DNA from 3 places in the Geobacillus sp. Manikaran-105 genome. Region 2 is predicted to be linked to each of the others. Evidence: riboswitches for the same ligand, from Rfam matches in the RefSeq annotation. Region 2 holds a riboswitch; each other region holds the start of a gene.
The links. A riboswitch is a leader RNA that binds a small molecule or an ion and turns the genes downstream of it on or off. The one in region 2 is predicted to bind S-adenosylmethionine.
Positions count from the first base shown of each region.

Region 1: linked by a shared signal. The riboswitch ahead of CV945_RS05690 (methionine biosynthesis PLP-dependent protein) and the one ahead of CV945_RS10685 (phosphoadenylyl-sulfate reductase) in region 2 are both predicted to bind S-adenosylmethionine.
Region 3: linked by a shared signal. The riboswitch ahead of metK (methionine adenosyltransferase) and the one ahead of CV945_RS10685 (phosphoadenylyl-sulfate reductase) in region 2 are both predicted to bind S-adenosylmethionine.

Region 1 covers NZ_PIJG01000012.1:74,041-79,777, forward strand. The annotation lists partial or broken gene CV945_RS05655 (thioredoxin family protein) at 1-282, opposite strand, end outside; gene CV945_RS05660 (hypothetical protein) at 396-632, shown strand; gene CV945_RS05665 (YjcZ family sporulation protein) at 709-837, shown strand; gene spoVIF (sporulation-specific transcription regulator SpoVIF) at 964-1,221, shown strand; gene CV945_RS05675 (GNAT family N-acetyltransferase) at 1,339-1,773, opposite strand; gene CV945_RS05680 (YjcG family protein) at 1,770-2,294, opposite strand; gene CV945_RS05685 (alpha/beta hydrolase) at 2,333-3,061, opposite strand; SAM riboswitch class I at 3,254-3,364, shown strand; gene CV945_RS05690 (methionine biosynthesis PLP-dependent protein) at 3,564-4,667, shown strand; gene metC (cystathionine beta-lyase) at 4,671-5,737, shown strand, end outside.
Region 2 covers NZ_PIJG01000032.1:47,494-53,230, reverse strand. The annotation lists gene CV945_RS10695 (low molecular weight protein-tyrosine-phosphatase) at 1-137, opposite strand, end outside; gene CV945_RS10690 (DUF1128 domain-containing protein) at 341-565, shown strand; SAM riboswitch class I at 693-799, shown strand; gene CV945_RS10685 (phosphoadenylyl-sulfate reductase) at 921-1,628, shown strand; gene CV945_RS10680 (sulfate permease) at 1,644-2,717, shown strand; gene sat (sulfate adenylyltransferase) at 2,749-3,909, shown strand; gene cysC (adenylyl-sulfate kinase) at 3,922-4,533, shown strand; gene cobA (uroporphyrinogen-III C-methyltransferase) at 4,950-5,726, shown strand; gene CV945_RS10660 (sirohydrochlorin chelatase) at 5,737-5,737, shown strand, end outside.
Region 3 covers NZ_PIJG01000015.1:901-6,637, forward strand. The annotation lists gene pckA (phosphoenolpyruvate carboxykinase (ATP)) at 1-845, opposite strand, end outside; SAM riboswitch class I at 1,314-1,428, shown strand; gene metK (methionine adenosyltransferase) at 1,558-2,769, shown strand; gene CV945_RS06350 (gamma carbonic anhydrase) at 2,838-3,380, opposite strand; gene CV945_RS06355 (tetraprenyl-beta-curcumene synthase family protein) at 3,719-4,828, shown strand; gene mnmM (tRNA 5-(aminomethyl)-2-thiouridylate-methyltransferase MnmM) at 4,886-5,473, opposite strand; partial or broken gene CV945_RS06365 (hypothetical protein) at 5,584-5,737, opposite strand, start outside.

The DNA of each region.
Region 1 (5,737 bases), on a different contig from region 2:
GGCGCTATGCAGATGGGCGATTTTTTCCCCGTTTCGGAACACAAGAAGACTTGGAATGCCAAGCACTTGGTACTTCTCACCAAGATCTGGAAACTGGTCTCGGTCGATTTCGAACCAGTCGTACTGCCCGTAATCGCGGATGATGTCATCGATGAACATGTTCAGGCGCACGCAGTCTGGACACCAAGTTGTGTAAAACTTCATAATCGCTGGCTTATCGCCGGAAATGGCCGCCTCGAATTGCTCAACTGTTTCAATTTGTCTCACATTCGTTCCCTCCCTTTCATGTTGCCGTTCATCTTTACTTTACCATATGGCAAGGCAAAAAAAGAACGGGGACGCCTTCACCTCGGGCAGTCGTTTTTGCATACAACAGTAAGAAAGGAGGGGAAAGTGTGAGCAAAGAGTTGGAAAAAGCGCTCGAAAATTGGGTTGCGTCGCGCAAAGAAGGGCATGAAACGTTCATCCGCCTGTTTGAACAATGGGGAAAGGACTTTAACAAACAGCTGCAAGAAATCGAAAAATTGAACAATGGATTTTTAAAAAGTGTACAAGGCAACTTGGACTACATCGAGCAATGGTTTGCGAAGAAGGAGCGGGAATTTGCCGAGCTGTTCCGCCGATTTGGATGACAAAATGGCCTTTGCGCCCATACGCTCCGCTAAGCCGGTGAATACGATACAGTAAACGGAGAAGGAGGTGCACATTATGATGGGCTTCTGCGGTTATGGTTATCCTTACGGCTACGGCTATGGCGGTGGCTATGGCGGTGGCTTTGTGCTGATTGTCGTGTTGTTCATCTTGTTGATTATTGTCGGCGCGGCATTTGTCGCCTAACGGAAAAAGCGAATGGGATACGGGCCGTTTCGGCGCCACGGAGCGGCTCGTATTTTTCTTTCCCTAATTTGATGCACGCCGAGGCGGGAGCATCATACGATATAGCAGGGAGAAGGAGGCGGAACGATGGATCAGCAATTTTTTAAAAACATCGAACAGAAAACAGGTGTCAATATGAAAGACGTTTTTGAGCTCGCCAACTCGCTGCAAAACGCCAATTTCAGCGATGAAAAAACGGTGCGCCAAGTGGTGAAGCGGGTGGCGCAAATTGCCAACCGGAAAGTGCCAAAAGAACTTGAGGATCAAATCGTCAAGGCGATCGTCCATAACGGCAAACAAATTGATTTGAACACGATCGCCAATATGTTGAACAACAAAAAGTAAGCAAAAGGGAGCTTGCGTGCGCAAAGCTCCCTTTTGCTCTGCTTGGCTCAGGAGAGCGAAACGATGTTCGATGATCCCAAGCCTTGGATCAGTGTAGACGAGGCTGTTCTATGGCCATCATTCGAGCGATTTCACCATCGTGACATGTGGGATGCCGGCGTCCATAAACACGCCGGATATCGTCTCATAGCCGAGCTTCTTATAAAACGGTTCGGCGTGCGTCTGGGCGTTCAGCTTCACTTTTTTCGCCCCTTTTGTTTTCGCAAGCTGCTCCAACGCCTCCATCACCATCCGGCCGACGCCGCGGCCGCGGTAAGCCGGCAAAACGCAGATGCGCTCCGCTTTGCCAACCCCTTCATCGACCAGGCGAAACCGGCCGGCTGCGATTGCTTGTTCGCCATCGTATAGGACGAGATGGAACGATTCATGTTCAAATACATCGATTTCTTCTTCTTCCGGCACGTTTTGCTCTTCGATGAATACAATCCGACGGACGCGCAACGCGTCTTCATACAACGCGCGGTCTTCCGTTGTTCCAATGGCGACGTTCATTCTCCCGTTTCCTTTCCTCCAACGATAAAGGTTTCATAGACAGTCCATGATCCGTTCTCGAGCTGGTAAAGAAGGTGGAACCGGTCGACCGTCTCTTCAAAATGGACGTTTTGCAGCCGCAGTTGGCTGTAGACGTCAGCGTATTCCGCATTCGGCAAATCGCGGCCGATTGTAATGTGCGGCACGAACACGAATTCCGGCTCCCCGGCAAACAAGCCGCTGTGCAGCTGCTCGTGCAACCGTTCCAGCACTTCGTTTGGCTCGACTTTCAAATAAATGATGTGGCTTGTCGGGTAAAACGAGCTGAATTTCGTCACTTTGATCGGAATCGGCTCCGTTTCCGCTGCGATGCGGCGCAGCTCTTTCGTCATTTCTTTGATTTGCTCCTCATCCGCCTCAAACGGGTATTTCAATGTAATGTGCGGCGGGATGAGGGCGTAATGGCTGTCGTACCGCTTCCGGTACGAGTTGGCGAAGTCTTGAATCCGCTTTGGCGGAAAAATGACAATGCCGTACTTCATTCCGCTTTCCCTCCTTTAGATGGTTCGTTTGCCGTTATTTACAGCGACAAAATGGCCGATACCGCCCGGGGCACATCCGGCTGCCAATACGTCCATGCATGCCCGCCGGCAAATTCATGGTACGTGTAGGGAAACCGCTTTTCGATCAATAAGTCCCGTGCGGCCCGGTTCGGGGTGATAAAATCGCGTACATGGCCGTCCGTCGTTTTGACCGCCATTTCTTCTGCGCCGACGGAATGGTAAAGGGAAAGAAGCGACGGGTCGCGGAACGCGCGGATGCGTTCGAGCACCGAGTCGTCAATGTAAGGAGACTGCATGGCGATTTTTCCAAATGTATGCGGATACAACAGCCCGGCTAGAAGCGAAACGGTTCCTCCCAGCGAATCGCCAATCAGCGCTCGTCCTTTGCCCATTTGATACGTCGGCAGCTCGCGATCCAAAAACGGCGCGAGCTCATGGGCCAAAAAGCGGATATAGGCTTCGTTTTTTCGACCGGCCGGGTGGTATTTCTCGTAGCGGTCGCTGACGTTCCGGTACGGGATGCCGACAACGATCGTTCGGTCGATCGTTCCTTCGTCCATGAGCGTCTCGATCACGGTTTTGATTTTTCCGTACATAAAATAATCCTTGCCGTCTTGCGCGATTAATAAAGAATATTTATGCAACGGAGAAAAATTGCTTGGCAAGTAGACAAGCAACCCGATTTCTTCTTGCAGCTCCCTGCTGTAAAGCGTATAATCGCGCATCGTTCCTGTTGCTGTCGCCATGATCATCCTCCATGAAAGCGCAAGTTCACTTGTTATTGTAACATATTTAGGCAAAAAGATGTTAACGAAGGGCTCGAATTTTTCGTGAACTTGCCGAACATTGGCGCCGGCAAAAAAATGACTTGCAAAAATGGCCGGAATGCGTTACATTTTTTAATAAATTAACAATTAACAAAATTAAATACGCAGCGGTTCTTATCAAGAGAAGCGGAGGGAACTGGCCCAATGAAGCTTCAGCAACCAGCCGCCCGACGGCCAGGTGCTAAATCCAGCGAATTGAGCATTCAATTCGGCAGATAAGAAGAAGCATGACCATGTGCGTATGGAAAAGTCTTCTTCTTAGAAGACTTTTTTTATTTGCTCAAGCGGCTGCTCCCTCAACCGAGAGGCGTCGAGGATCAAGGCCCTCAGCCGCTGCTTGACCAACAGCGGCGCTTCGTTGGGCGTTAAGTGGTTGGCTGTTGATCCATGATGGAATTTTCAACAGAAGGAGAGAGATGAGATGGAGAAACTAGAGACGCTGTTAGCGCAAATTGGCAACCGGAGCGAAACGGTGACGGGGACGGTCAACCCGCCAGTTTATTTTTCCACCGCCTACCGCCATGCCGGCATCGGGGAGTCGACCGGGTTTGACTATATCCGCACCGGCAACCCGACGCGCAAAATCGTCGAAGAAGCGATCGCGAGACTGGAAGGCGGCGACCAAGGCTATGCGTTCAGCTCCGGCATGGCCGCCATTCAGACAGTGCTCGCCTTGTTTGAGAGCGGAGACGAGTTTCTCGTATCGGCCGACCTTTACGGCGGGACGTACCGCCTGTTTGAGCGCGGCTGGCGCAAGTACGGTCTCGGCTTTCATTACGTCGATTTTGCCGATCTTGATGCTGTGGAAGAAAAAATCACGGAAAAAACGAAAGCCATCTTTTTGGAAACGCCGACGAACCCATTGATGCAGGAGGCGGATATTTCGGCGGTCGCCAAGCTCGCCAAACGGCATGGGCTGCTGCTGATCGTCGATAACACGTTTTACACGCCGGTGCTCCAACGCCCGATCGAACAAGGCGCCGATATTGTCATCCACAGCGCCACGAAATATTTAGGCGGCCATAACGACGTGTTGGCTGGCCTTGTCGTCGCCAAGGGCGAGGAGCTCTGTCAACGCCTGGCCGAGTATCAGAACGCCATCGGCGCGGTTTTGTCGCCGTTTGATTCGTGGCTGTTGATTCGCGGGATGAAAACGCTGGCGCTAAGGATGCGCCAGCATGAAGAAAACGCCAAGCGCATCAGCGCCTTTTTGCGCGAACATGAAGATGTTACAGACGTCTTATATCCAGGAAGAGGCGGGATGCTGTCGTTCCGGATTGCCGATGAAAAGTGGGTGAACGGGTTTTTAAAAAGCTTGCGCCTCATTACATTCGCGGAAAGCTTAGGCGGAGTCGAAAGCTTCATCACGTACCCGGCGACGCAGACGCACGCCGACATTCCGGAAGAAATCCGCATCCAAAACGGCGTCTGCAACCGACTGCTCCGCTTCTCGGTCGGCATCGAACATGCGGATGATTTAATCGCCGACTTGGCGCAAGCGTTCAAACACATGAAAGAGGTGTAAGCGATGGAACGGGAATGGTCGTTTTCAACGAAACTGCTCCATAATGAATGGAAAGTCGATCGCGAAACGGGGGCGGTGAGCGTGCCGATCCAGCACGCCTCCACGTTCCATCAGTTCGATTTCGATTCATTCGGCAAATACGACTACAGCCGCTCCGGCAACCCGACGCGCGAGGCGCTTGAGGAAACGATCGCGGCGTTAGAAGGCGGAACGCGCGGGTTTGCGTTCGCTTCTGGCATGGCGGCTATTTCAACGGCGTTTTTGCTTCTCTCAAAAGGCGACCACGTCCTCGTGACCGAAGACGTCTACGGCGGCACGTACCGGATGATTACGGAGGTGCTCGGCCGCTTTGGCATTGAATATACGTTTGTCGATATGACCGATTTAAACGCAGTGGCGGAAAACATCCGGCCGAACACGAAAGTCATTTATATGGAAACGCCGTCCAACCCATTGTTAAAAGTGACCGACATTCAAGGCGTCGTCAAGCTGGCGAAGGCGCATGGCTGTTTGACGTTCTTGGATAATACGTTCATGACGCCGGCGTTGCAGCGGCCGCTTGATCTTGGAGTCGATGTCATCCTTCACAGCGCCACGAAATTTTTAGCCGGCCATAGCGACGTCGTCGCCGGGCTGGCGGTCGTGAAAGACGAGGAATTGGGAAAAGAATTGTACAAACTGCAAAACGCGTTTGGCGCCGTCCTTGGCGTCCAAGATGCGTGGCTTGTGCTGCGGGGATTAAAAACGCTCCACGTTCGGCTGAAGCAGTCGTCCGAATCCGCCCTGGCCATCGCTGAGTATTTGGCGCGCCATCCGAAAGTGGAAGATGTGTATTATCCAGGGCTTTCGCACCACCCAGGCCATGACATCCAGCGCCATCAGGCGGCCGGGTTTGGCGCTGTGCTGTCGTTCCGCCTAGCCGATGAAGAAGCGGCTCGGACGTTCGTCCGAAACGTCCGCCTGCCGGTGTTTGCTGTCAGCCTTGGGGCGGTCGAGTCAATTTTATCGCACCCAGCGAAAATGTCGCATGCGGCGATGCCAAAAGAAGAGAGGCTCCGGCGCGGCATTAC
Region 2 (5,737 bases):
TGCCAGCTGCCCGTTCCCGCTGAATCAACGACAATCTGTCCGTCAAGCCCCCGTTCGTTCACCAAATGACGGAATACCGCTTCCGCCATCGGCGAACGGCAAATGTTGCCGAGGCAAACAAACAACACTTTGACCATCGAAGCAGCCACTCCTTTCCATCCCGTTTTCTTGGCATTAGTTTTCCCTTTTCATCCAAGCGCTTGATAGCCGCTTTCTAGCAGCTCGTGCACATGCACCTATATTTTACCACCTAACGCTGGCGCGGACTATATTGCCTCTCCCCTTTTTCACCGCCGGTGTGGTACAATACATGATAACCTGCCACGAAAGGAGCGAAACCATGGATTTATCGAAACCGTCCGCAGAAAACGTCGAATATATCGTTGAACAGCTGAAGAAAAAATTAAAAGTGCTCAATTTTGATGCGATTAAGCCGGCCCATTTTTCCGAGGCATGGTATGACGAACTGAAAGACATTTACGACATGGTCATGAAGCGTGAAACGTTCAGTCCAAGCGAAATACAGGCCATTGTTGAGGAGCTCGGAAGCCTGCGCAAGCGGTAATCCTCTCCTTCCGTCACCGGATGGAAGCATCGCGAAGCTGCCTATGTATATAAAAAATTCCTATCGAAAAACTAGGATTGACATTAGCGCCAATTGTGTTAAAATTTTAATCAATATAAATTACATACGCTTATCAAGAGCGGGGGAGGGACTGGCCCGATGAACTCCGGCAACCTGCCGCGTTTGGCAAGGTGCTAATTCCAGCAAAATGGGATCCATTTTGGAAGATAAGGCGTCCCTCGTTCTTCCGCTCTTTCCGAAATGGAAGGGGCGTTTTTATCGCCAGGCTGCCCGTTGCCGGATGAATATCCGACTAATTATGTTGATTTTCTTTGTTTTTAAGGAGGGGGAAACGATGCTCACATATGACCAATGGGAAACGGCCGAAAAACCGTCTTTTCCGTCCGATGATGAAACGAAAGGGGCGTTGGCTGTCCTTGCTTGGGCGTACCGCGAATACGGCGATGACATTGTCTATGCGTGCAGTTTCGGCATTGAAGGGATTGTGCTCATTGATTTGATTTCCCAAGTCAAGCCGGATGCGGAAATCGTCTTTTTGGATACAGGGCTGCATTTCCAAGAGACGTACGACACGATCGCGAACGTACAGGAAAAATACCCGTCGCTCCGCATCGTGATGAAACAGCCGCACTTGACGCTGGAGGAGCAGGCTGCACAGTTCGGCGATGAACTATGGAAACGCGATCCGAACAAATGCTGTGAGTTGCGCAAAGTCATTCCGCTGCGGGAAGTCTTGACCGGCGTCACCGCCTGGATTTCCGGCTTGCGCCGCGAACAGTCGCCGACGCGGCGCCATGTCGAGTACATCAATAAAGACGACAAATTCCGCTCCATTAAAGTGTGCCCGCTCATTCATTGGACGTGGAAAGACGTTTGGAATTACGTATATAAACACGGTCTTCCGTACAACGTGCTCCATGACCGGGGCTACCCGAGCATCGGCTGCGCCCCTTGCACAGCGCCGGCATCGGATCCGAACGATTTGCGCTCCGGGCGCTGGGCCGGCCAGGGGAAAACGGAGTGCGGGCTCCATCTCACATAAGGGGAGAACAACGATATGCTCCTTGCCATTGCCTTTATTGTGTCCTTTTTCTTCGCCATGAACATCGGGGCGAGCGGCGCGGCCGCCTCGATGGGTGTCGCGTACGGGTCGGGCGCCATTCCGAAAAAGTCGATGGCCCTCCTTCTTTGCGGCATCGGCGTGTTTCTCGGCAGCCTCGGCGGCGGAGAAGTAGTGAAAACGATCGGGTCGGGCATTATTCCGTCTTCGATCCTCACCGTCAAAATCGTCGTCATCATTTTAACGGCGGCGGCCATTTCACTTTTTGCGGCGAACATCATGGGCATTCCGCTCTCGACGAGCGAGATCACCGTCGGATCAGTCGTCGGCGTTGGCATCGCCTATCAGGCGTTGTACTTTCATAAGCTGCTGTTTATCGTGTCGGTATGGATCGTGATCCCGATCGTCGCCTTTTCGTTTACGCTGGCTGTCGGCAAATGGTTTTTGGCGCTCAAGCGAAAATATCCGCAGCTTGAACAAGGGCGCTGGCAAAAAACATTCATGGCCTTGCTCGTTGTCACCGGCTTTCTCGAGGCGTTTTCCGCCGGCATGAACAATGTGGCCAATGCCGTCGGGCCGCTCGTCGGCGCCGGGCTGATGGCGGTCGGGCCGGCAACTATCTTCGGCGGCTTGTTTGTCGCTGCCGGCGCCCTGTTGCTTGGGCATCGCGTGTTAGAAACAAACGGAAAGAAAATTACAAACTTCTCCCCGTTTGAAGGAAGCGCCATTTCCGGCACGGGAGCCGTGCTCGTCATCATTTCGTCGCTGTTTGGTTTGCCTGTTCCGCTTACGCAGATTACGACATCGGCGATCATCGGCATCGGCACGGCGAAAAGCGGGATGTCGATTTGGCAAAAGCGGATTGTCGTGCAACTGTTGAAAGTGTGGTTTGTTTCGCCAATATTTTCCCTTGTCATTTCGTACAGCCTTGTGAAACTGTTGCTTGACAGCGATGTTTACACGGTGATTGCCATCTTCAGCGTCTGCCTGGCGACGCTTGGCGTCATCAGCTTAAAAAAAACAGTCGCCGAAGAAGAGCGTTCGCTTCATGAACATGGCGGCGGCATTTAATGAACATCTATCAATCTAGGAGGTTATGAACATGAGTTTGAGCATTCCGCATGGCGGCACATTGATCAACCGTTGGAATCCGGATTACCCAATCGATGAAGCAACGAAAACGATCGAGCTGTCCAAAGCCGAACTAAGCGACCTTGAGCTGATCGGCACAGGCGCCTACAGCCCGCTCACCGGGTTTTTAACGAAAGCCGATTACGATGCGGTCGTAGAAACGATGCGCCTCGCTGATGGCACTGTCTGGAGCATTCCGATCACGCTGGCGGTGACGGAAGAAAAAGCGAGTGAACTCGCTGTCGGCGACAAAGCGAAACTCGTTTATGGCGGCGACGTCTACGGCGTCATTGAAATCGCCGATATTTACCGCCCGGATAAAACGAAAGAAGCCAAGCTCGTCTATAAAACCGATGAACTCGCTCACCCGGGCGTGCGCAAGCTGTTTGAAAAACCAGATGTGTACGTCGGCGGAGCGGTTACGCTCGTCAAACGGACCGACAAAGGCCAGTTTGCTCCGTTTTATTTCGATCCGGCCGAAACGCGGAAACGATTTGCCGAACTCGGCTGGAATACCGTCGTCGGCTTCCAAACGCGCAACCCGGTTCACCGCGCCCATGAATACATTCAAAAATGCGCGCTTGAAATCGTGGACGGCTTGTTTTTAAACCCGCTCGTCGGCGAAACGAAAGCGGACGATATTCCGGCCGACATCCGGATGGAAAGCTATCAAGTGCTGCTGGAAAACTATTATCCGAAAGACCGCGTTTTCTTGGGCGTCTTCCAAGCTGCGATGCGCTATGCCGGTCCGCGCGAAGCGATTTTCCATGCCATGGTGCGGAAAAACTTCGGCTGCACGCACTTCATCGTCGGCCGCGACCATGCGGGCGTCGGCAACTATTACGGCACGTATGATGCGCAAAAAATCTTCTCGAACTTTACGGCCGAAGAGCTTGGCATTACACCGCTCTTTTTCGAACACAGCTTTTATTGCACGAAATGCGAAGGCATGGCATCGACGAAAACATGCCCGCACGACGCGCAATATCACGTTGTCCTTTCTGGCACGAAAGTCCGTGAAATGTTGCGCAACGGCCAAGTGCCGCCGAGCACATTCAGCCGTCCGGAAGTGGCCGCCGTTTTGATCAAAGGGCTGCAAGAACGCGAAACGGTCACCCCGTCGACACGCTAAAGGAGGAGCGAGATGAGCACGAATATCGTTTGGCATCATACATCGGTGACAAAAGAAGATCGCCGCCAACGCAACGGCCATCATAGCGCCGTCCTTTGGTTCACGGGGCTGTCCGGCTCCGGCAAATCGACGGTGGCGAACGCCGTCTCCAGACGGCTGTTTGAGCTTGGCATTCAAAATTACGTTCTCGATGGCGACAATATCCGCCACGGGCTCAATAAAGACCTCGGCTTTTCCGCCGCCGATCGGACAGAAAACATCCGCCGCATCGGCGAAGTCGCCAAACTGTTTGTCGACAGCGGCCAGTTCGTGTTAACGGCATTCATTTCGCCGTTTGCCGAAGACCGGGCGCTCGTCCGCCGCTTAGTCGAAGAAGACGAGTTTATCGAAATTTACGTCAATTGCCCGCTTGAAGAATGCGAAAAGCGCGATCCGAAAGGGCTGTATCAAAAAGCGCGCCGCGGGGAAATCCGCGAATTCACCGGCATCGATTCGCCGTATGAAGCGCCGGAAGCGCCGGAGCTGACCATCGAAACGCATCGTTATTCGGTGGACGAATGTGTCGAGCAAGTGCTCGCGTATTTGCGGGAGCGCGGATTCATCCCCGCATCGGAAACCCATTAACGATACCGTGTCTCCCACTCGAAAAAAGAGTGGGAGACGATTTTACAAAGTCGTTTTCATGCCACGGCCAGGCCGTTTACAATGAAATTCAACGGAACACGAGTGTTGATTATCCATTACTTTACTTAAAAACACAGAATCATATGGCTGAACACAAGCTTTTCTGCCTCTTCCCACGAACAAGAACGCCGGCGGGCAAATGTCATTTGCCTGCAAAGCGTTCATTGTTCGAGGAGGGCATGCTGTACGCATGCCCAGTCGGCACGGTAAGCGAACTGCTTGCCGACTACGGCAGAAAAGCTAGGAATAGAGCGATATCAACTGGTTTTTAATGGTTAATCAATACGCCCGTCAACGGAACGTTTGCGCTGCTGCCGGCAGCTGACGGGATCACGACAGAAAGGGCTGAAACAACGATGGGGAAAGTATATTTGGTCGGGGCCGGCCCCGGCGATCCGGAACTCATTACCGTCAAAGGGTTGAAATGCATTCAACAAGCCGACGTCATTTTGTACGACCGCCTCATTAATGAAGACTTGCTGGCGTATGCCAAGACAGACGCTGAACTCATTTTTTGCGGCAAGCTGCCCGGCTACCATGCTATGCAGCAGGAAACGATCAACCGTTCACTCGTTCTGCATGCAAAAAAAGGAAAAACAGTTGTCCGTTTAAAAGGCGGCGATCCGTTTGTGTTCGGGCGCGGCGGTGAAGAGGCGGAAGCGCTCGTTCAGCACGGGATCGAGTTTGAGATCGTCCCTGGCGTCACATCGGCCATCGCGGCGGCCGCTTACGCCGGTATTCCTGTCACCCATCGCGAGTTCAGCTCCAGCGTCGCCTTTGTCACGGGGCATCGCCGCGACGGAACCCGCGAAGACATTAAGTGGGAAAGCCTCGCCAAAGGCATTGATACGATCGCCATTTACATGGGCGTCCACAATTTGCCATACATTTGCGGCCAGCTGATGAAATACGGCAAGGCGCCGGATACGCCGACAGCGATCATTCAGTGGGGAACGACCCCCATCCAGCGCACGGTCACCGGCACGCTGGCGACAATCGCCGCTATTGCCGCCAAAGAACGCATCGAAAATCCAAGCATGGTCATCATCGGGGATGTCGTCCGGCTGCGCGCCAACATTCAATGGTTTGAGCGGTTGCTGTCATCATCGGCAGCCGCCGGCGCCACCTCGTGAGGCAATGGCGA
Region 3 (5,737 bases), on a different contig from region 2:
TCTTTCTCGCGCGATAGGTTGATGCATTTCGCATAGCAGCCGCCTTCGATGTTGAAAATGCCGCGGCTTGACCAACCGTGTTCGTCATCGCCGATCAAGCGGCGGTTCGGGTCGGTCGAGAGCGTCGTTTTTCCCGTTCCCGACAAGCCGAAAAAGAGGGCGACGTCGCCTTCCTGCCCGACGTTGGCCGAGCAGTGCATCGGCAGGATGCCTTGTTCCGGCAGCACATAGTTCATGACCGAGAAAATCGATTTTTTCATTTCGCCGGCATACTCGGTGCCGCCGATCAACACGGTGCGCCGTTCAAACGAGATGATGATGAACGCTTCCGAGCGCGTCCCGTCCACCTTCGGGTCGGCTTTAAAGTTCGGCGCGCAAATGACGGTGAATTGCGGCTCGTGCGCGGCGAGCTCCTCGGCGCTCGGGCGGATGAACAGCTGATGGACGAACAAGTTGTGCCAGGCGAATTCGTTGACGACTTGAATCGGCAGCCGGTATTTCGGATCGGCGCCGGCAAAGCCTTTAAAGACGAACAGTTCATCTTGTTTCATTAAATAATCGAGCACTTTGTCGTACAGTTTCTCAAACGTTTCCGGAGACATCGGCTGGTTGACCGTTCCCCAGTCGATCGTTTGCTTCGTGGACGGTTCTTCGACGATGTATTTGTCTTTCGGCGACCGCCCCGTGTACTTGCCGGTTGTCACGGCAACCGCCCCGGTGTGGGTCAGCCGTCCTTCGTTCCGCTGCAATACTTTCTCGACGAGCTCGGCGACGGACAATTGGTGATGTACGTACGGTTTTTGCAGCAATACATCCAGCTTATTTGTCATGTTTGCGATCCCCATGTTCACAACCTGCCTTCTTTTTGTAATCACTCTTGAAAATAGTATAACACATTTTTATTAATAGTCCATACTAATTGTGTGGGTTTTTTTGAACTTATTTTGCCTATTTTTCAGATTTTGCACGCTCTCCCGCCTGTGCTTCAAGCGGGAGGCGGCCGTTCCCGGGTTGTCTTACTGTCTTGCTATTAAGGAAGCAGGCAGTGATGACCCAAATCGGCAATACGTTTGCCAAATCCGCCTCGTCTTGTTCAAGCATGCAGCCGGAAGCGGCACGTTTATATAGACGCGCTCCCCTCCTATACAAAAGAAAGGGGCTGCGTTTAGCTTCCCTTTGTTTTATGGAGGCAAGGGAAAGGCGCTCATTCCTCCTTTGCTTGGGTTCGTGCGCGGAAGCGGGATGATAAAAAATTCACTTCTGCGGTTGACTTTGTTCCTTCAATTGCGATAAGATAATTCATTGAACGGATACTCTTATCCCGAGCCGGTGGAGGGACAGGCCCGATGAAGCCCAGCAACCGTCACAACTGGACATGTGTGAAATGGTGCTAACCTGTGGCAAGGCGCAGTCCTTGAACGATAAGAGTGAAAGGAAGCAATACGATTGCCATGACCTTTCCTCAGCCGTTACAGGAAAGGTTTTTTATATTGCGAAGGGAAAAAGGGAAATGAGTTCCGTGTCGCCACATTATGTTAAGAGGAGGAAACAAACCGAATGTCAGCCAAACGCCGCTTGTTTACGTCAGAGTCTGTGACAGAAGGACATCCGGATAAAATTTGCGACCAAATTTCTGATGCCATTTTGGATGCCATTTTGGAAAAAGACCCGAACGCCCGTGTCGCTTGCGAAACGAGCGTGACGACCGGGCTGGTGCTCGTGAGTGGGGAAATCACAACATCAACGTACGTGGACATTCCGCGCATCGTCCGCGATACGGTCCGGGAGATCGGCTACACGCGCGCCAAATACGGATTTGACGCCGATACGTGCGCGGTGCTGACGTCGATTGACGAACAGTCGCCAGACATTGCGATGGGGGTGGACCGGGCGCTTGAGGCGCGCGAAGGTCAGATGACTGACGAGGAAATTGAAGCGATCGGCGCCGGCGACCAAGGATTGATGTTTGGGTTCGCCTGCAATGAGACGGAAGAATTGATGCCGCTGCCGATTTCGCTTGCGCACCGCTTGGCGCGTCGATTGGCGGAAGTGCGTAAAACGGACGTCTTGCCGTACTTGCGGCCGGACGGGAAAACGCAAGTGACGATCGAATACGATGAAAACGGCAAACCGGTGCGCGTCGATACGATCGTCGTGTCCGCGCAGCACCATCCGGAAATTACGCAAGAGCAAATCGAGCGCGACATTAAGGAGCATGTCATCAAACCGGTCGTGCCGGCCGAGCTGCTTGATGAGAACACGAACTATTTCATCAACCCGACAGGACGGTTTGTCATCGGCGGTCCGCAAGGGGATGCTGGGCTGACGGGGCGGAAAATCATTGTCGACACGTACGGCGGCTACGCCCGCCATGGCGGCGGCGCGTTCTCGGGCAAAGACCCGACGAAAGTCGACCGCTCGGCGGCGTATGCGGCCCGCTATGTGGCGAAAAACATCGTTGCGGCAGGACTGGCCGACAAATGCGAAGTGCAGCTCGCCTACGCGATCGGCGTCGCCCGTCCGGTATCGATTTCCATTGATACGTTCGGCACCGGCAAAGTGTCGGAAGACATTTTGATTGAGGTCGTGCGCAGCAACTTCGATCTCCGCCCGGCGGGCATCATCAAAATGCTTGACCTGCGCCGCCCGATTTACAAACAGACGGCCGCTTACGGGCATTTCGGGCGTACGGACATCGACTTGCCGTGGGAGCGCACTGATAAAGCGACGACGCTGAGAGAACAAGCGCTGGCGCTGGCGAACAAGTAAGGCCGGACGGCGCGGATGCGCGAGTCGTTTCAGGCGTCGGCAAACGCAACAGAACAAGAGCTGCCGGATTACGGCAGCTCTTGTTCGTGAGGACGCGCGGCTTGCTGCAGCGCTTTGTAATATTGCCCTTTTTCCACATATTCGCGGCGGATGCGCTCCATTTCGCGGAGGTCGTCTTCCGTCAGTTCGCGGACGACTTTGGCCGGGCGGCCGAGGGCGAGCGTGTTGGGCGGAATTTTTTTGCCCGGCGGCACTAAACTGCCGGCGCCGATAAACGCGCCTTCCCCGATTTCCGCGCGGTCCAAAATGATTGAGCCCATGCCGATGAGCGCGTTTTTGCGAACGATGGCGCTGTGCAAAATGACTTGATGGCCGACCGTCACCCCGTCTTCAATGATAAGCGGATTGTTTGGACTTTGATGCAAAATTGAGTTATCTTGGATATTGACCCGGTTGCCGATCACCGTCGGCGCCACGTCGCCGCGGATGACGGTATTGAACCAAATGCTCGTCTCTTCGCCGATCACGACATCGCCGGTGATCGTCACATAGTCGGCGATAAAGGCGGAGGCGGCGATTTGCGGCGTTTTTCCTTTGTACGGATAGATCATGGGCGTTCGTTCCTTTCTGTTGCAAAATCGATCGTTCACCATGTATTGTACAACGCTGCGTCCAAATCGCCAACGAAAGCGAGCGCGCCTAATCGGGATTGGTGAAAAACGTTTCGTTTCGCCCGATGAGTGGTTGGGATCGGGGAAGAAGATCCGATTTCACAAAGCTTCTCAACGTGAGAAGAACCGTTGTTGAGCGGCTTTTTCACTCCGTCGCCAACCCTTTTATGGTTTGCCCCGGCCGCATTGATGGCAATACTGGAAGACGAGATCGCAAGCTGTTCAGACGCGAAACAATTTTGGTTGCCGATAAGATGGAAATGCTAGGAGACGAGACCATGGTGTTTGCACCTGAGGTGAGCCGATTGAACATTCCGAAAAACCCCATCTCCTTGATGAAAATGGTGTATCGTGACGTGCTTCCGCTTGTCCACCGCGAGCTTGCCTATTGGCGGCGCCAGGCCGAGCGCATTCCCGACCCGGAGCTTCGGCGCCAGGCCTTGGCGAGCATCGCGTCGAAAACGTTCCATTGCGAAGGCGGCTCCATTTTGGCGCTTTTGGCCGGAGAAAACATGGAGGATTGCATCCGCTTTATCGTGGCTTACCAGACGATCAGCGATTATTTGGATAATTTGTGCGACCGCAGCACCTCGCTTGATCCGCTCGACTTTCGCGCCTTGCACGATTCAATGCCGGACGCGTTGACAATCGGCGCCGAGCCGTCGAACTATTACCGCCATCGCCGCGAGCAGGAAGACGGCGGCTATTTGCCGGCGCTCGTCCGCACGTGCCAAGAGGTGCTCGAGACGGTGCGCCATTATGAGACGATCGCCCCGTTTTTACATGAGTTGGCCGGATATTATTGCGACTTGCAAGTACATAAACATGTCGAAGCGAGCGAGCGGGTGCCGCGGTTGGAGAAATGGTTCGCGCAATACAAAGACGCCTTGCCGCCGATGGAGTGGTATGAGTTTTCCGCCTGCTCCGGTTCGACGCTCGGCATTTTCTGTCTCGTCGCCTATGCGTTTGGCGAATCGCTGCCGCTGGAGATGGCGAGACAAGTGCGCGACGGTTATTTTCCATACATTCAAGGGCTGCACATTTTGCTCGACTATTTGATCGATCAAGAGGAAGATCGAGCCGGCGGCGATTTGAATTTTTGCTTTTACTATCCGAATGAAACGGTGATGCTTGAGCGGCTTTGCCATTTCATCGAAGAGGCCGACCGCCATGTCGGCGCCCTTCCGCACGGCCAGTTTCACCGCCTTATTCACCGAGGGCTTCTTGGGTTGTATTTGTCGGATGCCAAGGTGAAAAAGCAACGCGGTCTGCACCGGCTGGCGCGCCGGCTCGTCCGCGCCGGCGGGGCGGCGTCGATGTTTTTTTATTGGAACGGAAAAGCGTACCGCTTTTGGCAGGAGCAACAAAAACGGCTGTCCTTTTCGTAAGGGCAGCCGTTTGCTTGTACTGGCGAGAGCAGTGGTTCGTCGGCGGATCGGACGGAATCAGGCGCCCCCATCCGCCCGATTCTCGAGTGCGATCAAAAACGGCGGGTTGTTTTGCCGATTGATGAATTCGTATTTCAAGGCATGGACGCGCCGTTGATCAAGAAAGCGGACGTAATCAAGGAGCGCGTCGCGTTCGCGCTTTCCTTCCGGATGGCCGTGGTAGACGACAAGAACGATGACGCCGCCCGGCTTCATGACGGAAAGCAACTGGCGGACCGCTTCGATCGTCGATTCCGGCTTGGTGGCGATTTGCTTATTGCCGCCCGGCAAATAGCCGAGGTTGAACACGGCGCCGGCGATGCGTCCGTGAACGGAGTCGGGGAGCGTTTCGAGCAGCAGGCTATGGCTTGTCTGAAACAGCGTCACCCGCCCGTCCAGCCCGTGTTCGGCGAGGCGGGCTCTGGCCGCCGCGATCGCTTCGGCTTGAATATCAAAACCAAACACATGCCCGCGCTCCCCGACGAGCTCGGCTAAAAAGACGGTGTCATGGCCGTTGCCAACCGTCGCATCGACGGCGATGTCGCCTTCTTCGAGCGCGCCGTCTAGCAAAAAACGGGCAAACGGCAAAATATTCATGATGGCCATGCGTTTGCCACCCCCTGTTCGCGCCGCTTTCCTTGAAAGCTGTCCCGCCGCTTGAGTTCAGCGTCAATGGCGTTTAGCCCTTCCCATTTGTTGACGCTCCACATCGGGCCAAAATCGCCCGATCTGGCGGCGCTGCAAAACGTGCAGTCGCCATACGTCACCGTCCCGTCGCGGTTCGGGCAGTCAAACCTGCCGTCAAGGGCGACTTTGAACACGTTTTGGCCGAACGTTTGCCGCAAATGGCAGTTCCATGTGTGATACCGT